DNA from 3 places in the Pedobacter sp. PACM 27299 genome. Region 1 is predicted to be linked to each of the others. Evidence: riboswitches for the same ligand, from Rfam matches in the RefSeq annotation. Region 1 holds a riboswitch; each other region holds the start of a gene.
The links. Region 1 has a riboswitch for cobalamin ahead of AQ505_RS15950 (TonB-dependent receptor). Riboswitches for the same ligand answer to the same signal wherever they lie in the genome.
Positions count from the first base shown of each region.

Region 2: it holds a riboswitch for cobalamin, as region 1 does, so the genes downstream of both, AQ505_RS13205 (DUF5074 domain-containing protein) here and AQ505_RS15950 (TonB-dependent receptor) in region 1, are expected to answer to the same signal.
Region 3: it holds a riboswitch for cobalamin, as region 1 does, so the genes downstream of both, AQ505_RS09965 (TonB-dependent receptor plug domain-containing protein) here and AQ505_RS15950 (TonB-dependent receptor) in region 1, are expected to answer to the same signal.

Region 1 is NZ_CP012996.1:3,821,826-3,828,895, reverse strand. It holds gene AQ505_RS15965 (mannitol dehydrogenase family protein) at 1-1,058, shown strand, start outside; gene AQ505_RS15960 (hypothetical protein) at 1,093-2,412, shown strand; gene AQ505_RS15955 (carbohydrate kinase family protein) at 2,424-3,356, shown strand; cobalamin riboswitch at 3,568-3,769, shown strand; gene AQ505_RS15950 (TonB-dependent receptor) at 3,883-5,946, shown strand; gene AQ505_RS15945 (YncE family protein) at 5,943-7,070, shown strand, end outside.
Region 2 is NZ_CP012996.1:3,128,204-3,135,273, reverse strand. It holds gene AQ505_RS13210 (heavy metal translocating P-type ATPase) at 1-1,492, opposite strand, end outside; gene AQ505_RS13205 (DUF5074 domain-containing protein) at 1,747-3,054, opposite strand; cobalamin riboswitch at 3,148-3,336, opposite strand; gene AQ505_RS13200 (hypothetical protein) at 3,399-3,815, opposite strand; gene AQ505_RS13195 (RNA polymerase sigma factor) at 3,812-4,336, opposite strand; gene AQ505_RS13190 (hypothetical protein) at 4,483-4,827, shown strand; gene AQ505_RS13185 (outer membrane beta-barrel family protein) at 4,945-7,070, shown strand, end outside.
Region 3 is NZ_CP012996.1:2,382,284-2,389,353, reverse strand. It holds gene AQ505_RS09965 (TonB-dependent receptor plug domain-containing protein) at 1-1,604, opposite strand, end outside; cobalamin riboswitch at 1,702-1,905, opposite strand; gene AQ505_RS09960 (polyphosphate kinase 2 family protein) at 2,032-2,949, opposite strand; gene AQ505_RS09955 (polysaccharide biosynthesis/export family protein) at 3,308-4,060, shown strand; gene AQ505_RS09950 (GumC family protein) at 4,086-6,401, shown strand; gene AQ505_RS09945 (UpxY family transcription antiterminator) at 6,519-7,052, shown strand.

The sequences.
Region 1 (7,070 bases):
ATAAAACCACAAACAAGTTTATTTTGGAAGATGAAAAGGTGCAGCATGACCTGAAACACCCTGCTCTGCCGGGTACTGTTTTTGGCTTTATTGCCCAAGGACTTCGTCAGAGAAGGGATAACGGCAATGGTCCCATCACCATTCTTTCCTGTGATAACCTGCAGCACAATGGCAACACGGCTAAAACTGCTTTCAGTACGTTTATTGCGGCTCAGGATAAAGAACTGGCCAACTGGGTGGAAACAAATGTGAGCTTCCCAAATAGTATGGTAGATAGAATTACGCCAGCAACCACTGCTGATGATCTGCAGCGACTGAATAAGGAAAGCGGAATCGCTGACCTGGCACCAGTCTATTGTGAAGATTTTGCCCAATGGGTCATAGAAGATAATTTTATTGCCGGCAGACCAGCATGGGAGCGCGTAGGCGTAGAATTTACAGATGATGTAACCGATTTTGAAAACATGAAACTGAGTCTTTTAAATGCGGCGCATGTGATGCTGTCTTATCCTTCATTTCTGAAAGGTTACCGTAAAGTAGACGATGCCATGCAGGACGAAGATGTCGTTAAATACCTGCGTGATTTTATGGATATGGACATCACACCTCACGTGCCTGCTCCTGAAGGACAGGATTTAGAGCGATACAAACATACACTCCTGGAACGTTTTGCCAACCGCTCCGTAAGTGATCAGATTAGCCGATTATGTTTCGATGGGGTTTCAAAATTTCCAGTATACCTGATGCCGAACCTGATTAAAATGATCCAGGCAGATCAGGACCCTATTCGCGTGTCCTTTATGTTTGCTGCTTACCGACATTACCTAAAATATCAGATCGACGATAAAGGTGTGACTTATCAGATTGCAGAACCCTGGTTAACGGCAGAAGATCAACAGCTGATCGACAGCGATGACCCTATTGACTTTCTAGGCTTATCTCCCTTTAAAAGTACCCAGCTGAAAGCTGCTGCCAGATTTGTGGAATTATACACGCAATTTGCTGCCAGTATTAAAAGCAAAGGGGTTAAAGCAGTATTGCAATCTGTTGTAGCTTAAAGCTATCTGGCTCATTTGACCTCATCTCTAAACTATGGAAACAAAAATTCGTAATGGCATTCTGCCATTTGCAATAGTTACTTTTATCTACTTTATTGTAGGTTTCTTAACGACAATAAATGAACAATTACAGGCGCCTTTAAAGTTTGTTTTTTTAGCAGAAGCCGGAAGTTTTAAGAATACATTTACCACTTTAATTTCTTTCTTTTTCTTCCTTGGCTATTTATTAAATGGCACTTTAGCCAGTAAATGGGTCAATGCGATTGGTTATAAAAACACGATCATACGCGGTCTGCTGTTTATGATTTCCGGGCTGCTGATGTATTTATGTTCTTCCTGGTTTGGCGATCAATATCCACACCTGGCCATGCATTTTGGAAAAGCAGTGCTGCCTTATGGTTTTGTGATTTTTGTGCTCGGTTCTTATTTAATGGGTACTGCTGCGGCGGTCATCCAAGTGGTGGTTAATCCTTACGTAGCTTCTTATGAATTGCCCGGAACCCAGCCTGTACAGCGCTTAAACATCACTACGGCGATCAATTCTATCGGAACAACCTCTGCGCCATTTTTTGTTACGGTGGTGATGTTTAGCGGCATTTCCATCGCCGACATTGAAATCAAACAACTGATGTGGCCGCTGATAGCCTTGATCGGCTGTGTAGTGCTGGTGGCCTTGATCACCAGAAAACTTCATCTGCCGGATATTGCCAATACCAGGGCTGCTGCTGGCGAAAAGCTGGAAAGAAGTATCTGGTCCTTCAGGCATTTTGCCCTGGGCGTACTGGCGATTTTCTTTTATGTAGGCACTGAAGTGTCTATTGGCGCCAACATCAACCTCCATGCTTTTGAACTGATGGATTCTGGCCATCCAATCACCTTTTTTGGTAAAACAGACATCATTATTGGCGGGGTAGATCTGGGAATCCATGCCTTGCTGTCTACTTTATACTGGGGTGGATTTCTTGTCGGACGGGCGATCTCCAGTTTCTTCAGCAATATTTCCGCAAAAACACAGCTGGCGACCACCGCTATTTTATCTGCAATATTGGCTATTGTAGCCATGATGACACAAAATCTCTGGTTCCTGGTGGCCATCGGGCTGTTACATTCTACCATGTGGAGCTGTATTTTTTCACTGGCTATAAAAGGACTCAATAAGTACACCTCAAAAGCTTCCGGCGTATTTATCTCTGCAGTGTTTGGTGGTGCTGTATTTACCCTTGTTCAAGGAGGCCTGGCCGATGCTTTTGGCTCCTGGAGGTGGACCTGGACACTCACTGTAATTTGTGAGTTGTTAATGCTATCTTATGCTTTATTTGGATCCCGGATCAGAGCTAAAGACCTTATCAATTAATCTATCATCAAATGGAAATAAAGAAAATAAAAATAGCTTGTTTTGGAGAAGTGCTTTGGGATATCTTTCCCGGAGGTCAGCGCAGGGCAGGAGGAGCACCATTTAACGTGGCGTATCACCTTTTCAAAATGGGCGTTGAAGTCAACATGATCAGTAGTGTTGGGCAGGATGCACTTGCTGAGGAGTTATTGCATAAAATTAAAAACTGGAACATTTCAACGGAGGGGATTCAGGTTGATCCCCTGCATCCGACTAGTACGGTGATTGCTTCTTTGGACGAAAATAATGATGCAAATTATGAGATCGTAGAAAACGTGGCCTGGGACTTCATTAAAGTCCGCCCGGAAGATCAGCAAATGCTAAGCAGTGCAGATGCCCTGGTTTTTGGAAGTTTGGTGACTAGAAATGAAAAGTCGAGGAATACCTTATTTGAATTGATGGAGGCCAGTGCTTACAATGTATTTGACATCAACCTGCGACCACCTCATTACGATGTAAATGTGATCAAAGATTTATTGCATAAAACTCAATTGGCCAAGTTCAATAAAGCAGAATTGCGCATGATGTTAGATTTTCTAGGCAAAAGCTACAGCACGGAAAGCGATGCTGTTCAATATTTGCAAGATACTTTTGATTTGCGGGAGATCATCATTTCTAAAGGGAGTAAAGGTGCGCTTTATGCCAATGGAACTGACTTCTATTTATGTCCGGCGATAGCGATTGAGGTCAAAGATACCGTAGGCAGCGGCGATTCCTTTCTGGCTGGATTCCTGTCTAAAAGATTTGTAAAGGGTGCTTCTGCCCAGCAAATCATGCAGCAGGCAGTTTCATTAGGCGCTTTTATTACGGCACGTGAGGGCGCTTGTCCTGAATATACCCTGGAAGATTTCCTAATGTTCAGGGATAGTCATGACACAAAGAATTACTCAGCAACTGCGCTATAATCGCTTGTGGTTTCAGCAGGTTGAACTTTGATTTAATTCAGTAGCCAAGGTATAGGGGGGATTCGAGATCTCCTTACCTTGGCCTAAAATTGCATTAAAAATGTGCCTTCGGCTTGATTTTAATTTTCCAAAGGCCATTTTCTTAGCACCTCAAGAGCCGTGTTTAACTCCCTTTCCAATAACATTTGTTTTTTTTATGAAAATAGATCCTATATTTAGGAAAAATTTTGGTCTGTTTTTCTAATTTTAAAGGAAAATAGTTAAAAGGGAATCAGGTGTAAATCCTGAACAGGCCCGCTACTGTAAGTTCTATTGAGTCTTTAGACGGTATTTTACCACTGTTTCGATAAGAAATGGGAAGGTTGTTTAAAGATGGAACGAGTCAGGATACCTGCCAAGATTAATTAGTTAAAGACTTTCGAGGAATAAAGTTGAACAACAAGAAAATTGCCCGGTTATTTTATAATTGGGGTTCTTCGCGTTTTTTATTATTACACCTCAGGGAGTTTTTACAATTAATTTTGTGATGTATAATAAGAAAAAAACGCTTTTCCTCCTCTTCCTGATCGTTGTCCCATTTTGGCTTTCCGCCCAGACAGTTATTGATACTGCAGCAGCTGATACTGCAAAAGTACTCAAGGGTGTCACGATAAAAGCGAAGCCTTTCCAGGAAGTCATCCCAGTCCAAAGCCTTTCCGGAAAACAATTAGAAAACTTGTCCAGTCATACGGTTGCTGATGCGCTTCGGTATTTTGCCGGAGTTCAAATTAAAGATTATGGTGGACTTGGCGGTTTAAAAACGGTGGATGTTCGCAATATGGGGACGCACCATGTGGGTGTTTTTTATGATGGCATCCAGCTGGGTAATGCGCAGAATGGCGTGACGGATTTAGGGAAGTATTCCCTGGACGATATGGAAGCTTTAACCTTGTACAATGGACAAAAGAGTGAGATCTTCCAGTCGGCCAGGGATTTCGCTGCTGCTTCTGCCATTTACATGAGAACAAAACGACCGGTTTTTGAGAAGAATAGAAGCTCAAATCTATTGCTGCGCTATAAAACCATGTCGATCAATTATCATGATCCTTCTTTTAGGTGGGAACAGCGGTTAACAGATAAGGTGAGCATGAGCCTCAGCTCTGAGTACATCAAATCCAACGGTCAATATCAATTCCGTTATAAAAGAAATAACCAGGATGGAACGCTGGCTTACGATACTACAGCGATCCGCAGGAACAGTGACATTCAGGCCTTAAGAATTGAGACCGGACTTTATGGAAAACTGAATAATGGTTCCTGGGATGCCAAAGTTTATTATTATGATTCCAGAAGGGGCGCACCGGGAGCTATTGTAGAAAACAAGTTCGCAGATGGATTCCGACAAAATGATAAGAATTTTTTCGCTCAGGCTTTTCTTGTAAAACAGCTGAGTTCAAAATATAAATTCCAGGTCAGGGTAAAGTATGCCGACGATCGTACGCATTATCTGGCCAGAGATACGACCAGCCTATTGGGGGAAACCGTAACTGAGGGGGCACAATCAGACGATAGTTACCACCAGCAGGAGCTGTACTTTTCGGCAGTAAACATGTACAGTATATTACCTGACTGGGATATCTCGCTGGCTACAGATTTACAGTACAACAGGCTGGACGCCATCAGAAAAGGAATCCAGACACAATTTTCCTATCCTCAGCGCTATACAGCATTGGTTTCCCTGGCCAGTTCATTCAAAGTTGGAGAATTTAAAGTGATGGGCAATGTATTGGGCACGCATGTGAAAGAAGAAGTGCGTTACAATGCAAAGGCACCTGATAAAACAGAATTTACACCTGCATTATTTTTAGGGTATAAACCATTTAAAGCCTATGATTTCAATTTAAGGGCATTTGCCAAGCGCATCTTCAGGATGCCGACTTTTAATGATTTGTATTATACGATGGTGGGTTCCAGTACTTTGAAGCCTGAATATATGAATCAGTATGATGTCGGTTTTACCTATAATCTGCCGGTAGGAAAAGGGTTTTTAGACAAGTTTTCACTTCAGGCGGATGCTTATTATACCCATACAAAAGACAAAATCCTGGCGGCACCTACAGGGAATTTATTCCGTTGGATGATGACGAATATGGGTCAGGTGCGGGGAAAAGGAATTGCGTCTGTGGTCAATATAGCCGGACATCTGAACCAATTAAACCTGTCGGCAAACCTGGCTTATACTTATGCTGAAAGCAGGGATTACACGAAATTTGCAGGTCTGGAATTGTCTTCTTATGGCGATCAGATCCCTTATACACCTTGGCATAGTGGATCCGCTATTCTAAACGCCGGTTATGAATCCTGGAATTTCAACTACAGTTTTGTCTATGTAGGCAAGCGATACAATGGGAATGTGAACAACATTAAGGTGAATGAAGTACAGCCCTGGTATACCCATGATTTATCTGTTCAAAAAGGCTTTACAGTTAATCATTATAAAATAAAGGGAACAGTAGAACTGAATAATGTGCTCAATCAGCAGTACGAGGTGGTCTACAATTATCCTATGCCGGGGCGGACGTTAAAATTTATAATCAGTATGGAGCTATGAAAAAAGGAACTGCAAAATTAGTATGGAGTTTATTTATAGTCCTGACTTTTCTTTCCTGCCGGAAGGAGGAGACGATATTCCTATCATCGATTAAAAACGTGGCTCAGCCAAGGGTTGAAGGTAATATAGAAGGTTTTTATCTGCTGAATGAGGGGAATATGGGGATGAACAGGGCAAGTATAGATCTGTTCAATTATCGAACAGGAAATTATACTACTGATATTTATTCAGAACGTAATCCTACTGTGGTCAAAGAGCTGGGAGATGTGGGCAACGACATCAAGATCTATGGCAACAAAGTTTATGCGGTAATCAACTGCTCTAACAAGGTGGAAGTCATCGACAAATGGACTGCCAAACGCATCAAGAAAATAGACATTCCAAATTGCAGGTATGTTACCTTTTACAAGGGAAAGGCTTATGTGAGCTCTTATTCAGGGCCGGTAGCGATTGATCCTAATGCTGAGCTGGGCTTTGTTGCAGAGATTGATACGGCCACTTTGGAAATCAAAAGAAAGGTAACTGTGGGGTATCAGCCGGAGCAGATGGTGGTTAGCAATGGGAAACTTTATGTGGCAAATTCCGGGGGGTATAGAGTGCCAAATTACGACAGAACCGTATCTGTAATAGACCTGGAAACCTTTCGGGAAATAAAAAAGATAGATGTAGGCATCAACCTCTACAGTATGCAGGTCGACAGCAGGGGAGATATTTATGTCAGCTCAAGAGGCGATTATTACAGCACTCCATCCAACCTTTTCGTGATTGACACCAATACAGATGAGAAAAAAATGCAGTTGGACATTCCGGTTTTAGGAATGTGCCTGGTGGATGATGCCCTTTATTTCTATAGTGTTGCCTGGAGTTACCTGACCAATAGCAATAAAATCACTTATGGCATACTGGATACCAGGACTAAAAAAATCATCAGTGATCAAATCATTACCGATGGCACCGATAAAAAAATCATGATTCCTTATGGGCTTCAGGTAAACCTGGAGACAAAAGAGATCTATATCACTGATGCACAGAATTATGTCGTTACTGGCTATATCTATTGCTTTACGCCTGATGGCAAATTAAAATGGAAAACCACTGCGGGGAATATACCTGCGCATTTTGCC
Region 2 (7,070 bases), 690 kb from region 1:
CCATTACAGACATCGGCGTAGCCAAGCCGAGGGCACATGGACAAGCGATAATCAGCACGGCAATCGCATTTACGAAAGCGTATACATAGGCGGGATCAGGCCCATAAATAGCCCAGACCACGAATGTTGCGATCGCAATCAATACTACAACCGGCACAAAATAACCAGAGATTTCATCGGCTAACTTTTGGATGGGTGCTTTCGAGCGACTCGCAGAATTGACCATTTCTATGATTTGAGAAAGCAATGTTTCAGAGCCTACTTTTTCGGCCAGCATCACAAAGGTCTTATTGCCATTGATCGTTCCTGAACTCACTTTGTCGCCAGGACTTTTCTCTACCGGTACAGGTTCACCGGTGATCATGGATTCATCAATAGTCACTTCGCCGGTTTTGATACTGCCATCAACAGGAATCTTTTCTCCAGGTTTCACACGCAGCAGATCTCCTTTTTGAATGTCATCAATGGATACCATCAGCTCTTTTCCATCCACAATTTTTGTCGCCGTGTTGGGCGCCAATTTTAAAAGTTCTTTGATGGCTGTATTCGTTTTTCCGTGTGCTCTAGCTTCCAGAAGCTGCCCTAGCAATACTAAAGTCAGGATTACTGTGGCCGCTTCAAAATAGACGTAAACTGTTCCATGATGGGTTTTAAACTGGTCTGGAAAGATATCCGGGAAAAGCATGGCGACGATACTAAAGCCCCATGCCACTCCTGCCCCAATTCCAATCAGGGTAAACATATTTAGCTTCCAGCTCACAATTGATCTCCAGGCGCGTTCAAAGAACATCCAGGCGGTATAGAATACCACTGGTAAAGAAAACGCGAATTGAACCCAGTTCCAATATTTAAGGTCCATTAGTTTAAATAATGGGTTATTAGGCACCATTTCAGTCATGGCGATGATGAAAATGGGAACGGTGAATATCGCAGCTATCTTAAATTTACGTAATAAGTCTTCGTAAGTATGGTCTTCTGCTTCAACATCCAATCCAGTTGGCACCAGGTCCATCCCGCATATTGGGCATGCCCCAGGTTGATCCCGAATGATTTCCGGATGCATTGGACAGGTAAATTGCGAGGCCTTTTGTACGATTGGCTGTTTTAAAAGATCCATTCCACAGACCGGACAACTGCCAGGTTGGTCATAAGTCTTCTCTCCTTCACAATGCATCGGGCAATAATATACGCCACCTGCCTGATTAACTTTATGCGCCAAGGATACATGAGCTGCCTGATGTTCATGCTCCTGATGTACATGTTCCTTACGAGCAGGCCAATGATGCACTGCCATTTCAATCTTATAATTTCCTGTAGCCGATAATGCATCCTGCAACTTTTCAGTTGGAATATGCGTATCCATCGTTATGACTGCTGCTGCGGGCTCCAGAGTTACTGTTGCTGATACCCCATCAATTCCATTTAAGGCGTTTTCAACTTTCGTTCGACAACCATCGCAGGTCATTCCAGTGATTTGGTAAGTATGCTTCATCATTATAGGATCATAAGATTAATATTAGAAGATCAACAAAATGCTTGTTAATATGTTTTTCAGCACTAAAACAGAAGCAGTTTAGATTTCATGAAGAGACAAACCTAGCCCAAACACGTCATTTAAATTTATATAATTCGGCTCTTTTTTTATATAATCAGTATTTCCTAATGCTGATCTCTTCCTGTAATTATTTATAAAAAAAAAGCCCCAGCGTATAAGCTAGGGCTATTCTATTTAATTATTATCTATAGCTATTGTGGGAAAACAATATCGGTAATCTGATACCCTGCTTTCTTCACTTCTTTCCTAAGCTTTCCGGTTTTATCAAAAATGAAAAGATTACTGAATGGTTCACCTCCAGAGAATATCTCCGGGCTATCAGCGACATAAAGTTCTCCATTTTTAGGGTTGACTTTCCAGCTCGTGGCAAATATGATCCCAGCATTTGCATGATCTACAAATTCCTCTGCTGTTTTAGTACGCGTATTAAATCTGCAGATTACACCTCTGGAGGTTTCCTGCCAGTACAAATATTCGTCTTTTCCACCTGAGGTCAGGATGCCATTTGCAGGAACTTTGAAATTAGCGGACAGTTCCACGGAGTCTACTCCTTTATTGCTTTTGTCTAGCTTGACGAATTTGGCTTTGTTAGCCGTACTTCCCTGAACGCCTACCCAATAGCTGTTATCGCCACTTCTGACTACTCCAGCCACATTTTCTTTATAGCTATTCAATACCACAACTTTGCCGCCTTCTACTTTTATCAGCTGTTTACCGGCTCCAGTAACAATGGTCTGATTCACTGTATTGATGGGTACCAGCGATACTTCCTTGCTTCCTTCCAGAATCGTTGAGCTAATACTTTTATTGGTGAGATCAACTGTGTACAGACCTGATTTCCTACGATTGGTTACATTTACATAACCTGTTTTTCCGTCTGTTGTGGCAAAATAAGTCACTTCGCTCGCAGCAGATTTATTAACTACATAGTTTAACTTCATAGTTTGTGCATCTACAACGCTCAGGAAATTTGGTCCTGAAGAAGAGGTGATGTAGTATTGATTATTGAAGTAATATAAGCTGTTTGCTTCCGGGGATAAAGCAGCACCAGGGTTAGCCTTTGAAAAAATGTTCAGCTGAATGGTTCCATCTTCATCGATGTGTGATAAACTAGAATTCCCAAAGCCAGTTTCATCGGTATAACTTAACAGTAAAACTCCATCGCCGTAAGGACCAAGCACTTTTACACGATAATTAAGGGAAGTTTTACCTTTATCATTCTCTACCGTAAACTCGATATTGTAAATTCCTGGTTCAGCTTTTTTAAAGGTATAAGTTGCGGTACTCGCGACATCCTTTCCATTCTCTACCCATTGATATCGGCTGGTTTTACCTATGATTTGAGGTGCAAGGATCAACTCCTTCCCTGCCTTAACGGTCATCAGACTGTCGCTCTCCGCCTGATAGGTTAATCTGGCGATTTCTGTTTCTTCTTTTTTGCAGGATACGGCAAGTATTCCCAGGCAAAACATTGCTACTATGGTTTGTTTTATATTCATCTTCTGCTTTAAACCACAGCAAACGGAATAAAAAGAACATGGGTACCCTAAAAATAGAGTATCCTCATTCCAGCTTCAATCCCCGAAAGCTATGAATCATAAATGCTAAAGGCAGGTCTTCTGACTTGCTCCCCTAAGTATGGTCTTCCCATTACGTGAATAACAGTGACTTTAAATCGTACCTCGGTTAAGGAGCTTACAGCTGCGGGACAGTTCTGGATTTACACCAGATTCCCTTTTAATTCCGGGTGTATTCCGGAAACCAAAAGCGCCGCAAAGATATAAATCTAACTGAATAATCTAGCAGCTGAATCTTTATGCGGCCAAAACAGCGTCCAAAACAACTACTCCATGCGTTCTTTGACTAATTTCTGGTCTAAATATAGAATGCTTAAAAACACCAGCGTGCCCATTACAATTGCCCACTTAAATTTCAGTAGCACTGCAATGAATTGATCGGCAGCATTTCCATTAATAATTTGCAGTAAAGTGTAAAACAAAGCAAAGCTGAGGCTGAGCGCCACAAAAGTAGCCAGGTAAAACTTAGCGTCTTTTTTACGATTCAGTTGTGCCTGTAAGCGTTTTTTGACGCTTACAGCGAAACCAAAAGGTAAGCCCTCTTTCGGTTCCTCTTTCAATTGCTCAAACAGAAAACGATATTTTTCCAGATTTTTATTTTCTTCATCGCCGGATAATTCCACAGGAAAATGGAGATTTTCTTCTAGTAAGCGTTGTATCTCCTCCTCATTCAGTTCTTTCATAATGGTTCGTTTTTAAAATCTTTCTCTATTTTTTCTTTCAGCAGTTTTCTTGCCCGGAACAAATTGCTTTTTACGGTTCCTTCAGGCGTACCGGTAATCTGTTCAATCTCCTTACAGCTGAATTCATTCAGATGATATAAAGTGATAGCAGTTCGGTATGGTAAAGGCATTTGAGCAATCAGCTGGTTGATGTACTCCGAGATATTCTTTTTACTGAAGACCAGTTCCGGAGTTTCTTCTGTAAAATGGTACTGGTCAATATGATCAGGATATTCCGATTCGAACCCTTTTTTATACTTCTTAATATAGTTGACGGCGGTTAAATAGGCGATACGAGCAATCCAGGTAGATAGTTTAGATTCAAATTTAAAATGCGGCAGACTTTTATATACCTTAATAAAAACTTCCTGACAAATATCTTCTTTGTCCTGTAGGCCATATACAAGGCGATTAATCACAAAGAATACCAGTTTTTTATGCGCTTTGACCAGTTGCTCAAAAGCATGGAAATCTTCCTTCATTATCCTGGATACAATTTCCTTATCGTCGAGCATATGACAGTAGTCAGCCGTTTGTAGTATACGGTTGCAAAAATTAATAAAAAATACTTGCAACCACATCATCTCTTTTATTGACTACTGTATCAAATCACTATCAAAACATTATCATGAAACAGCTACTTCCATTTATAATCGTCATTCTGTTTTTTATCATTATTGCAGTTCTAATCATTGCCGTGCTGAATTACAGGCTAAAAAAGAGAATCCTTGAAGCAGGGCCGATCAATGAATCTACTGTCAAAATCTTATCAGCACTGGGCAATTATAGTACAGCAGCTTTAAAATGGGGATTGATTCTGTTTTTTACTGGGTTTGGCCTTATTGTTCTGGAATATTTACCTTTTAGTGCGGTAGATTCTCCATTGCCTTATGGGGTGCTCAGCATCTTTATTGCGATTGGCTTTTTGACCTATTATTTAATCATACAGGCAAAAAACAGAAAGCAGCCTTAAGGCCTAGCCCAACCATTCAAATTTTTTCAACTACCTCCTGAATTGTGTATCAGCACGATAAGGGATTGGCATGCCCTAATTTTCACCTTTAGAAACCATACAAATCTACCTACCACCATGAAAACCAAACTCCAGCCAGTCTTTACAATTCTCCTCATCGGCATACTTTTAATGGTGCATAAAACTGCAGTTGCTCAAAACAGCCCCAATACTTACCCGCTTTCTGGCAAAATAGTAGATTCGATTAGTCGGCAGCCACTGTCGTTGATCACCATCAGGTTGAAGAATGATAAAAATGAACAACTAAAGGCATTGGTTACAAAAGATAGCGGGACATTTACCTTTCCAGCATTACAAGAAAAGTCTTACTGGATCAGCATTACCGCAATTGGTTATCAGCAAAAAATCCTTCATATCGCCGTTTTAAACAAGGGAAGTCAACTGGGTACCATCTTGTTGCAACCGCAGGTCAATTCTTTAAAAGATGTGGCTATTATTTCGGAGAGGCCGATCATACAGCATCAGCCAGACCGCATTATTTATGATTTGCAGGCTGATCCGGAAAGCAAAGGCAGCAGCGTCCTTGGCATGATCCATAAAATCCCTTTCCTCTCCTTAGATGGCAGCGACCGGGTCTTATTGAAGGGAAACTCGAGCTATCAGGTACTGATCAATGGCAAACCTTCCAGTATCGTAAATGGCAACCTCAGCGCCATACTCAGTAGTATGCCTGCCGCTACCATTCAAAAAATCGAAGTGATCACTACTCCTCCTTCAAAATATGATGCAGAAGGTCTTGCAGGCATCATCAACATCATCACCAATAAAAAACTAAGTGATGGCTACAAAGGCAGTTTGAATTTGAATGGCAGCGGACCAGTTGGCGGGCCAGGCGCCGGTGGCTCATTTACGGCTAAATTGGGGCGATTTGGAATCTCCGCCTTTGCAGGAGCAGGTATTTCTCACAGTCCAGCAACCAGTTTCCAAAACAACAGAACAAGTTCAGATCAAAGTTTATCCAGTCTTCAGCAACATGGATTCAGTACCTCAGATCAGCGTAACGGCTATTTTGGAACGGAGCTCAGCTATGAAATTGATTCTCTGCAATTAATTTCAGGTCAATTTAACAGCAATGGCAACCGTACAAAAGGAAATCAATACACCACTGCTTTTTTAGCAAGGGAAAACATGGCCGTACAGCGCTATAATTTTGCAAATCAGCATATTGATCATTCCTATGGGACGGATGCCGCAATTAATTATCAGTTAGGTTTCAAATCCACCAAAAACCAATTCCTTACCCTTTCTTACAGATATATCGACAATCCAGGAGATCAGTATACGAAAGTTGACTTTTCGAATCAGCTGAACCACAACACGGCCGACTACCAGCAAAATGGACAGCAGCAATTTAAAGAGCAGACCGCTCAACTAGATTTTACAAGCCGGATGAAAAGAATCAATATTGAAACGGGTTTAAAAGCCATTTTTAGAAAAAGCGGAAGTGATTTTGAATACGATTCATTAGCCGAACGATCAGGGCAGTTTGAACCAGTTCCCTCCCTTTCGGATCAGTATCAGCATACACAAAACGTTTTTAGTGTATACAATGCCTATCAACTGGCCTTAGACCAATGGAATTTTAGCCTGGGCCTTCGATTGGAGCATACCATAATGCGGGCCAGCTTCCTATCTTCAGGAGCCATTGCAAATCAGAGCTACAACCAGCTACTCCCTGCTATAGCCATTGGTAAAAACTTTAAGAATGGCAGCAGCCTCAATTTCGGATGGTCTCAAAGGATCAGGCGACCAGGAATAAACAGGCTTAATCCTTACACCGACAGATCAAATCCAAATATAGAATCCACAGGCAATCCGAATCTTCGACCGGTATTGATGAATAGTTTACAGACTGGTTTTAGCAGCAACAAAAAATTATCAGTAAATCTTGCGCTGGACTATTCGTTCATGAACAACCTGGACCTTAAAATCAGCAGTTATGATCCCGAAAATCAGGTCACCAGTACGACTTTCGCCAATGTGGGTAAAGCTAAAAGTTTGGGTATGAATTTCAACTTTGCATACCCTATTACCAAGTGGTATCATTTGGGTATAAACGGTCAGGTGATGTACCTGTGGTTATCAGGACCAAGTGATGGGGTTATCGTGAATAACGATCGCTACACCTATTTCCTATCCTTATCTAATGCGTTGAATATGATCAGTGGATGGCGCGTAAATGC
Region 3 (7,070 bases), 1.4 Mb from region 1:
GTTCCCGGAACGGCCACAATCTTATCTTTCACCTGATTAAAGTAAGCATCAGCCTGGATAGAAAATTGTTTAAGCGCGCGATGCTCATAACCTTTGATATAAGTAAAACCGAGGTCATATTGTTTGGTATATTCCGGACGCAGTACCGTAAACTGGTAAAAAGTATAATAAAGATCGTTAAAGGTAGGCATCCGGAAAATGCTCTTGTAAAAAGATCGGATTCTGAATTCCTTTTGATTAAAAGGTTGCCAGGATACCATTACTGTAGGGGTCAATTCATTTTTACTTCCTGCTGCAGGACCAGATTCTACTTTATCCTTCAGCAGGGTACTCAATAGATTTGCCTGAATATCCAGCCTGTCGAAATGAAATTGGGTAGCTACGGCATTCAGCAAAGTATATCTTGTGGGATAAGCAAAGAGGTCCAGATTGGCATTCATATCATTCAACTGGTAATCAGCAGACCAGACCACATCCCAGAATTTATTAATATTCAGCTTATTCGCTAAAGAGAGATAGAGTTCCTGCTGATGGTAGGTATTGTCTAGAAAACCTGTGGTTTTTACAATATCCGGATTCAGGAAACGCATGTAATCATTTGAATATTTGGCTGAAGCGACCAGGCTGTATTTCCCGATGTTCTTTTCATAAGCAGATTGCGCAAAGAAATTGCGGTTCCACATGCGCTGTGCAAAGTGAAAAACGTTGGCTACAATGGCGCCAGGTAAACCCTGATTGTCTTTGTAACCATATAGCTTAACATTCCATTTACTACTGTCGGACAAGATGCCATTTAAACCAAGTTCCAGTCGCATCGCTTCTACATCCCCATCCGTACGAACTGCTGTAGTATCATAAACACCGTTCGTAATGCGGTATTTGTAACGACCGTTTGCTTTTTTCAATTCTGCACTAACTGTGCTATAAGTATGCTCGCTCAATTTACTCTGCCACAATATAGAAGGATTTACCAAACCAAATGAGCCTGTTCTGAAAGCAGCTTTAAGACGATTACTCCTGCCGGCTTCGAAATTTGGCTGCCTGGCTTTCAGGTATAAAGAGCTTGCCGAAGCAAAGCTTTTAGCAGACTGAAGAATGCTGCTCTTCTGTCCGTTATACAATTCTATCTCTTCAATGTTATCTAATGAAAACTTACCCAGGTCTACCTGTCCATTTTGCGCATTTCCCAATTGTACACCATCGTAAAACACTGCAGTATGGTTACTCCCCATACTACGAACATTGATGGTCTTTAATCCGCCAATTCCACCGTAGTCTTTAAGCTGTACCCCAGAGAAATAACGCACTGCATCGGCTACGGAAAGGCTATTTAGCTTTTCCAGCTCTGCACCAGAAAGAATTTGTAAAGGAGTAGAAGACGTTTGTCGCCTGCTAAGTTTTATGGTCTTAATCTGCACTTCTTTCAAAGCATTGACTTTTTCCAGGGAATCCTGTTGGCCTGAGCTATCCCGACGACTTTCTGGTTTAACTGGCTGAGTCTGTGCCTGCAAATTTAAAGGCATAACTCCTCCGAGCCCTGTAAAGGCTAGAATAGTAAAAAAACAAGCTTTGATGCCCAAACCGGCAAATTTGTTTCTTCTCATTTTTGTTGTGAGTCATTTACCCACAGCAAACAGTTAGATCAAGGAAATGAAATACAGTAAACAAGCACTCACTCCAAGCTTCAATCCCCGAAAGCTATGAAATATTATACTTATGGCAGGTCTTCTGACTTACTCCCGGTGATCCTGCCTTCCCAATTCAAACCCTACATAGAGTAAAAAAAAGTGGCTTCGATTTGAATACCGTTATAGAGCTTACAGCTGCGGGACAGTTACGGATTTACACCGTATTCCCTTTTAATCCAGGTAAAAATCACCAGGAACCAAAAGCGTGGCAAATGTACTCAATAATCCAGCGAAGAACAAACTTTAGCCCTTGTTATAATAGCTGATGGGCTGCAGACGCCTGAAAAAGGAGCTTGCTAGCAGGAGGCTTAGAAAATTTCGCCCCTCTTCGGGGCGAAAGATTTTAGCCGCCGAGTAGTAAGCACCTTTGTATTTCTTCTAGTTTCGCCATTTCATCCTCATCAAGTACAGGAAATTTCAAGTCCATATCTTTCAGATGCTGTTCTAAAATCTGGCTGATCAATAACCTCGCATACCACTTTTTATCAGCAGGAATTATGTACCAGGGTGCTTTTTCAGTAGATGTTTCTTCAATAGCCTGTTCGTATGCCGACATATAATCGTCCCATTTTTCCCGCTCTGTAATGTCAGCCGAAGAGAACTTCCAGTTTTTAACCGGATTGTCTATCCGCTCTAAGAACCTTTCTTTTTGCTCATCTTTGGAGACATAAAGGAAAAACTTGATCACCACAGTTCCATTATCAGTGATGTGCTTTTCGAAGTTGCGAATGCTCTCATATCGCCTTTTCCAAAACTTATCATCTATTTTCTTTACCGTATCATACCCAGGGATCTTCTCTTTGAGTACATATTCAGGATGGACTTTACAAACCAATACGTTTTCATAATGCGACCTATTGTGAATGCCAATACGCCCTCTTTCAGGTAGTGCTTTATAGTGACGCCATAGAAAATCATGGTCATATTCTTCAGAAGTTGGCGTCTTAAAACTATACACCTGACAGCCCTGAGGATTTAATCCAGACATCACATGAGCAATCGCACTATCTTTCCCTGCGGCATCCATCGCCTGGAACAAAATAAGAATAGAATGAGAATCTGCAGCATACAGGGTTTCCTGCAATTTACTCAGCTCTTCTTTCGTCAGATCCAATTCCTCCTTTCCGGCTTCCTTTTCCCGGTCACCTGTATAAGCAGTATCGTAATCTTTTAGTGAAAATTTCTTACCGGGCATAACCCGGGACTTTTCGATCTCCTTTTTCATTGGCAAGTATTTGTCTTTACAGGATAGAACGTTCATCGGATCCTTAATGTTTAAATTAAATGGTGTTTAAATTTAAAACAGAGATATACATTCGAATTAAAGCTCAATAATTTTCATTTTACGCCCTGTGCTCCTTCTTTTTTTGGAATGCCCGACAACTATCGACTTTAACGGTTCAAGAGCTGCAAAGTAACTGTAAAAATATCGCTAGCATTTATCACTAATTTGTATAATTCATCCTCCCATTTGCGCAGTTTCGTAAATTAAATGTGTGCAGGTTCACAATTTAAAACACAACTTGAACAACTACTCTTTTTATGGTTTTTTATTTATCTAACTTTATTCTAAGAATTCCGGGGATATCAAGTAGTTAATTCATTTAACCTCCATCAAAATGAAAAATTTAACGTTTACTTTGTTCATTTCACTGATTTTTTTCAGTTGTGCTCCACAAAGAAATCTAGTCTATTTCAGCAACCTTCCTAAGGGCTCCAATGATATTATTCAAAGTGCAGCACAGTTAAAGCTGCAAAAGAACGACCAGCTGAGTATCTCTCTAACCAGCTTAAATACAGAGTACAATGTATTATTTGCAAGTGCAAATGCCAACAATAGCAATACCCCTATAAACAGTAAAGGGGGGTTCAGGATTAACAATGCTGGAAACATCAATCTACCACTGATTGGCGAAGTAAAAGTCGAAGGCTTAAGTTTAGAAGAAGCACAGGCTTTAATTACCCAGGTATTAAGGAAACAGATCAAGGATCCTTATGTGGATCTCCAACTTGTCAATTTCAAAATTACAGTGATTGGAGAGGTAAATCATCCGGCTTCATTAAACGTTCCCGGTGAGCAAATTAATTTATTAGAAGCCTTGGGGATGGCCGGTGACATGACCGTTTTTGGCAAACGGGAAAACGTACTTGTTATTCGGGAAGAAGACGGCGTGCGCAACATGACCAGGCTAAACCTGAATGATAAGGACAGCTACAACTCCCCATATTTCCATTTAAAACAGAATGACATCGTTTATGTCGAGCCCGACAAATCAAAAGAAAGACAGGTCAATTCAAACAACACCTTACTTCCGATCATATCTACCTGCGTTTCAGCAGCAGCTGTACTACTAACCGTTATACTCAGATAATCTGTTCTATTTTAATTATAAAAACATGAACTCAAACGTTTATCAAAGCCCTTCTGCGCTGGAGAATTTAAGGGAAAACATACAGCAGTACTTAAAATACTGGTACGCTTTTATCCTGGCATTTTTAATAGGTCTGGGGGCTAGTTTTCTCTACCTGCAAACACTCAGTCCAAGGTATAAAGTAAGCAGTACTTTAATGGTTCAGGATGATCAAAAAGGCGAAGGACAGGTTAAAGAAAGTGCATTTAGCGACCTGAATATGTTCCGCAGCGATCGCAAAGCAGACAATGAAATGGAAGTTTTACGCTCCAGGGATCTGATTTATAAAACGCTGAAATCACTATCCTTAGAAACTGCTTATTTCATTAAAGGCACCTTAAAAGACAAAGAGCTATACGGAAAAAATGTACCGATAAAAGTGAGTGTTCTTGGCGTAAATGCAAGTGGGTACCTTAAAAAACCGACAATAAGTCCTTATAGTGATCAGGAGTATGTCCTTACCGACAATAACAACAAGTATACATTGCCTTACAACAGTGTGGTACAGCAATCAGGCTATAAAATTATCGTCAGCAAAGGCCCTGCCTTTAAAAACTATACCGATCCAGTGGTTTTGAAATTTAAAAACCTGCATCGCATGGCAGAATCCTACAGCTTAACAGGCCTGATTGTACTGCCCGTTGTAAAAGATGCCAACACAATTGTCATCAGTTTAACGGACAATATCCCCCAACGGGGCCTTGATATTCTAACGGTACTCATCAGAAAATACAACGAAGAAGATGTAATTAGGAAAAACCTGATTGCCCTGAATACCATCAAATTTATTGACAAAAGGCTGAATGCACTCAGTCTGGATTTAACTGGTGTAGAGCATGATGTAGAAAATTACAAACAGGAAAACATGGTGACCGATGTCAATGCTGATGCAGTTGTCAATGTAAATAAATCCGGAGAATACGGACAAATGCTATCTTCTACAAACACCCAGCTTAACGTCCTGTCCTCCCTGGAAAAATACCTTCAAAACAACAACCTAAATGTTGTCCCTAGCGCATTAAACATCAATAATGCGACTTTAAATGACTTAACAGCGAAGTATAATGCGACCCAGCAGGAAAGGGCAAAAATGCTGAGGAGTTCTGAGGAAAGCAATCCTTTAGTACAGAACCTGACTGCACAATTAGTGAGTTTAAAATCGAACATTCAAGAAAACCTGCAGAACATCAAGAGAGGCTTACAAATTGAAAGAAACAATCAGCAGGCCATGAGCTCAAGATTTAACTCTAAAGTTCGTGCGGTACCTGCAGTAGAGCGTGGGCTATTGGAAAGAACCAGAGAGCAAAGCGTAAAATCAGGATTATATAGGTATTTATTACAAAAAAGAGAAGAAACTACGCTTTCCTTATCCGCCACAGTCCCAACTTCTCAAATCATCGATAAACCAGCGTATAATAGTGTACCAGTAACTCCAAAAAAGGAATTGATTTACCTGTGTGCCAGCTTTGCCGGCCTGCTTATTCCTGCTGCCTTTATCTACGGCAGGTCATTATTCAATAATAAAGTACGAGACGTAAAAGACATCCAACTGCTGACTGGCGTACCTGTTTTAGGCGTATTAAACCATGTCAGCAAAAATGAAGCAGCTATGATAGACCACAGTAGCAGGTCTACCATTACTGAATTATTCAGGTACATTAGAAGTAACCTTAACTTCATGAACAATGGGATGCCTGATCAGGTCATGCTGATTACTTCCTGTATGAAATCCGAAGGCAAAACATTCTTCTCTATCAATCTAGGCCTCACTTTAGCTTCCGTAAATAAACGGGTGGTATTATTGGAGTTTGATATGCGCGAGCCTCAGTTGCTGCAGAAGCTTCATTTAAATTCAAAAATTGGCATCACCGATTACCTATTAAATCCCGATGTGAGTATCGATGATTTGCTCATGAATTCAAGAAAATACCATGATTTAATTGTCGTGGATTGTGGTCCTATTACCACCAATCCTGCGGAGCTGATGATGCATCCAAAAATCGGAAAATTGGTAGAAGAATTGAAAAGCCGGTTCGACTATGTCATCATTGATACGGCGCCTGTTGGACAGGTTGCTGATGCTTTTAGCTTATCTGCCTACACCGACCTTAGCATTTATCTGATCCGTTACAATTATACTGATAAATTACAATTGAACATATTAAAAGATATCCTGTATTATAAAAAACTGACCAATCCTATGGTCGTATTTAATGATGCAAAAATTGAGAACAGCAATACCTATGGATATGGAGGATTTGGATATGGTTACGGTTTAGGTTATCAGGTCTCAAAAAACTAATACATAATTACCCCTAATCTAAGTGTTTCCACACCACAATCATGTAAGTGATGTAGCGAAGCTCTGCCCTTTTTATATCCATACTAATTATTGCCTTCACAATTAAACATTCTCTATATGGAAAATCAATTTGGTTCCAGTAGCAACTGGAGCAGGCACTGGCTTGTAGTTTATACCCGTCCGAGATGGGAAAAAAAAGTGGATCGGTTATTAAAACAGCAGGACATTAAATCCTACTGTCCAATTCGCAGCGTCACAAATCAATGGGCAGACCGAAAGAAAATTGTTGATTTACCCTTGTTTAGCGGTTATGTATTTGTTTGGGTAAATGAGCGTGAAGCATACAAAGTAAGACAAACCCTAGGCGTTTTAAACTTCATATATTATATGGGGAAACCTGCGGTGATCAGGGATAGTGTGATTGAAAAAATTGAGGAACTGATGAATAGAGATGTGGCTTGTGAGATCATCAATTCACAAGATATAAATCATGGTGACCGCATCCGTATTAAACACGGCATCTTTTACAATCAGGAAGGAACCGTGATTAAGGTCCAGGGCAAGTACGTCCTGATGGTTTTAGACCATTTGAACTGTGCTGTGCTGAGTAGTGTTCCCATCGCTGATGTCATGCTAAATACAGCCATATAAGTTAGATAAATACTCCAA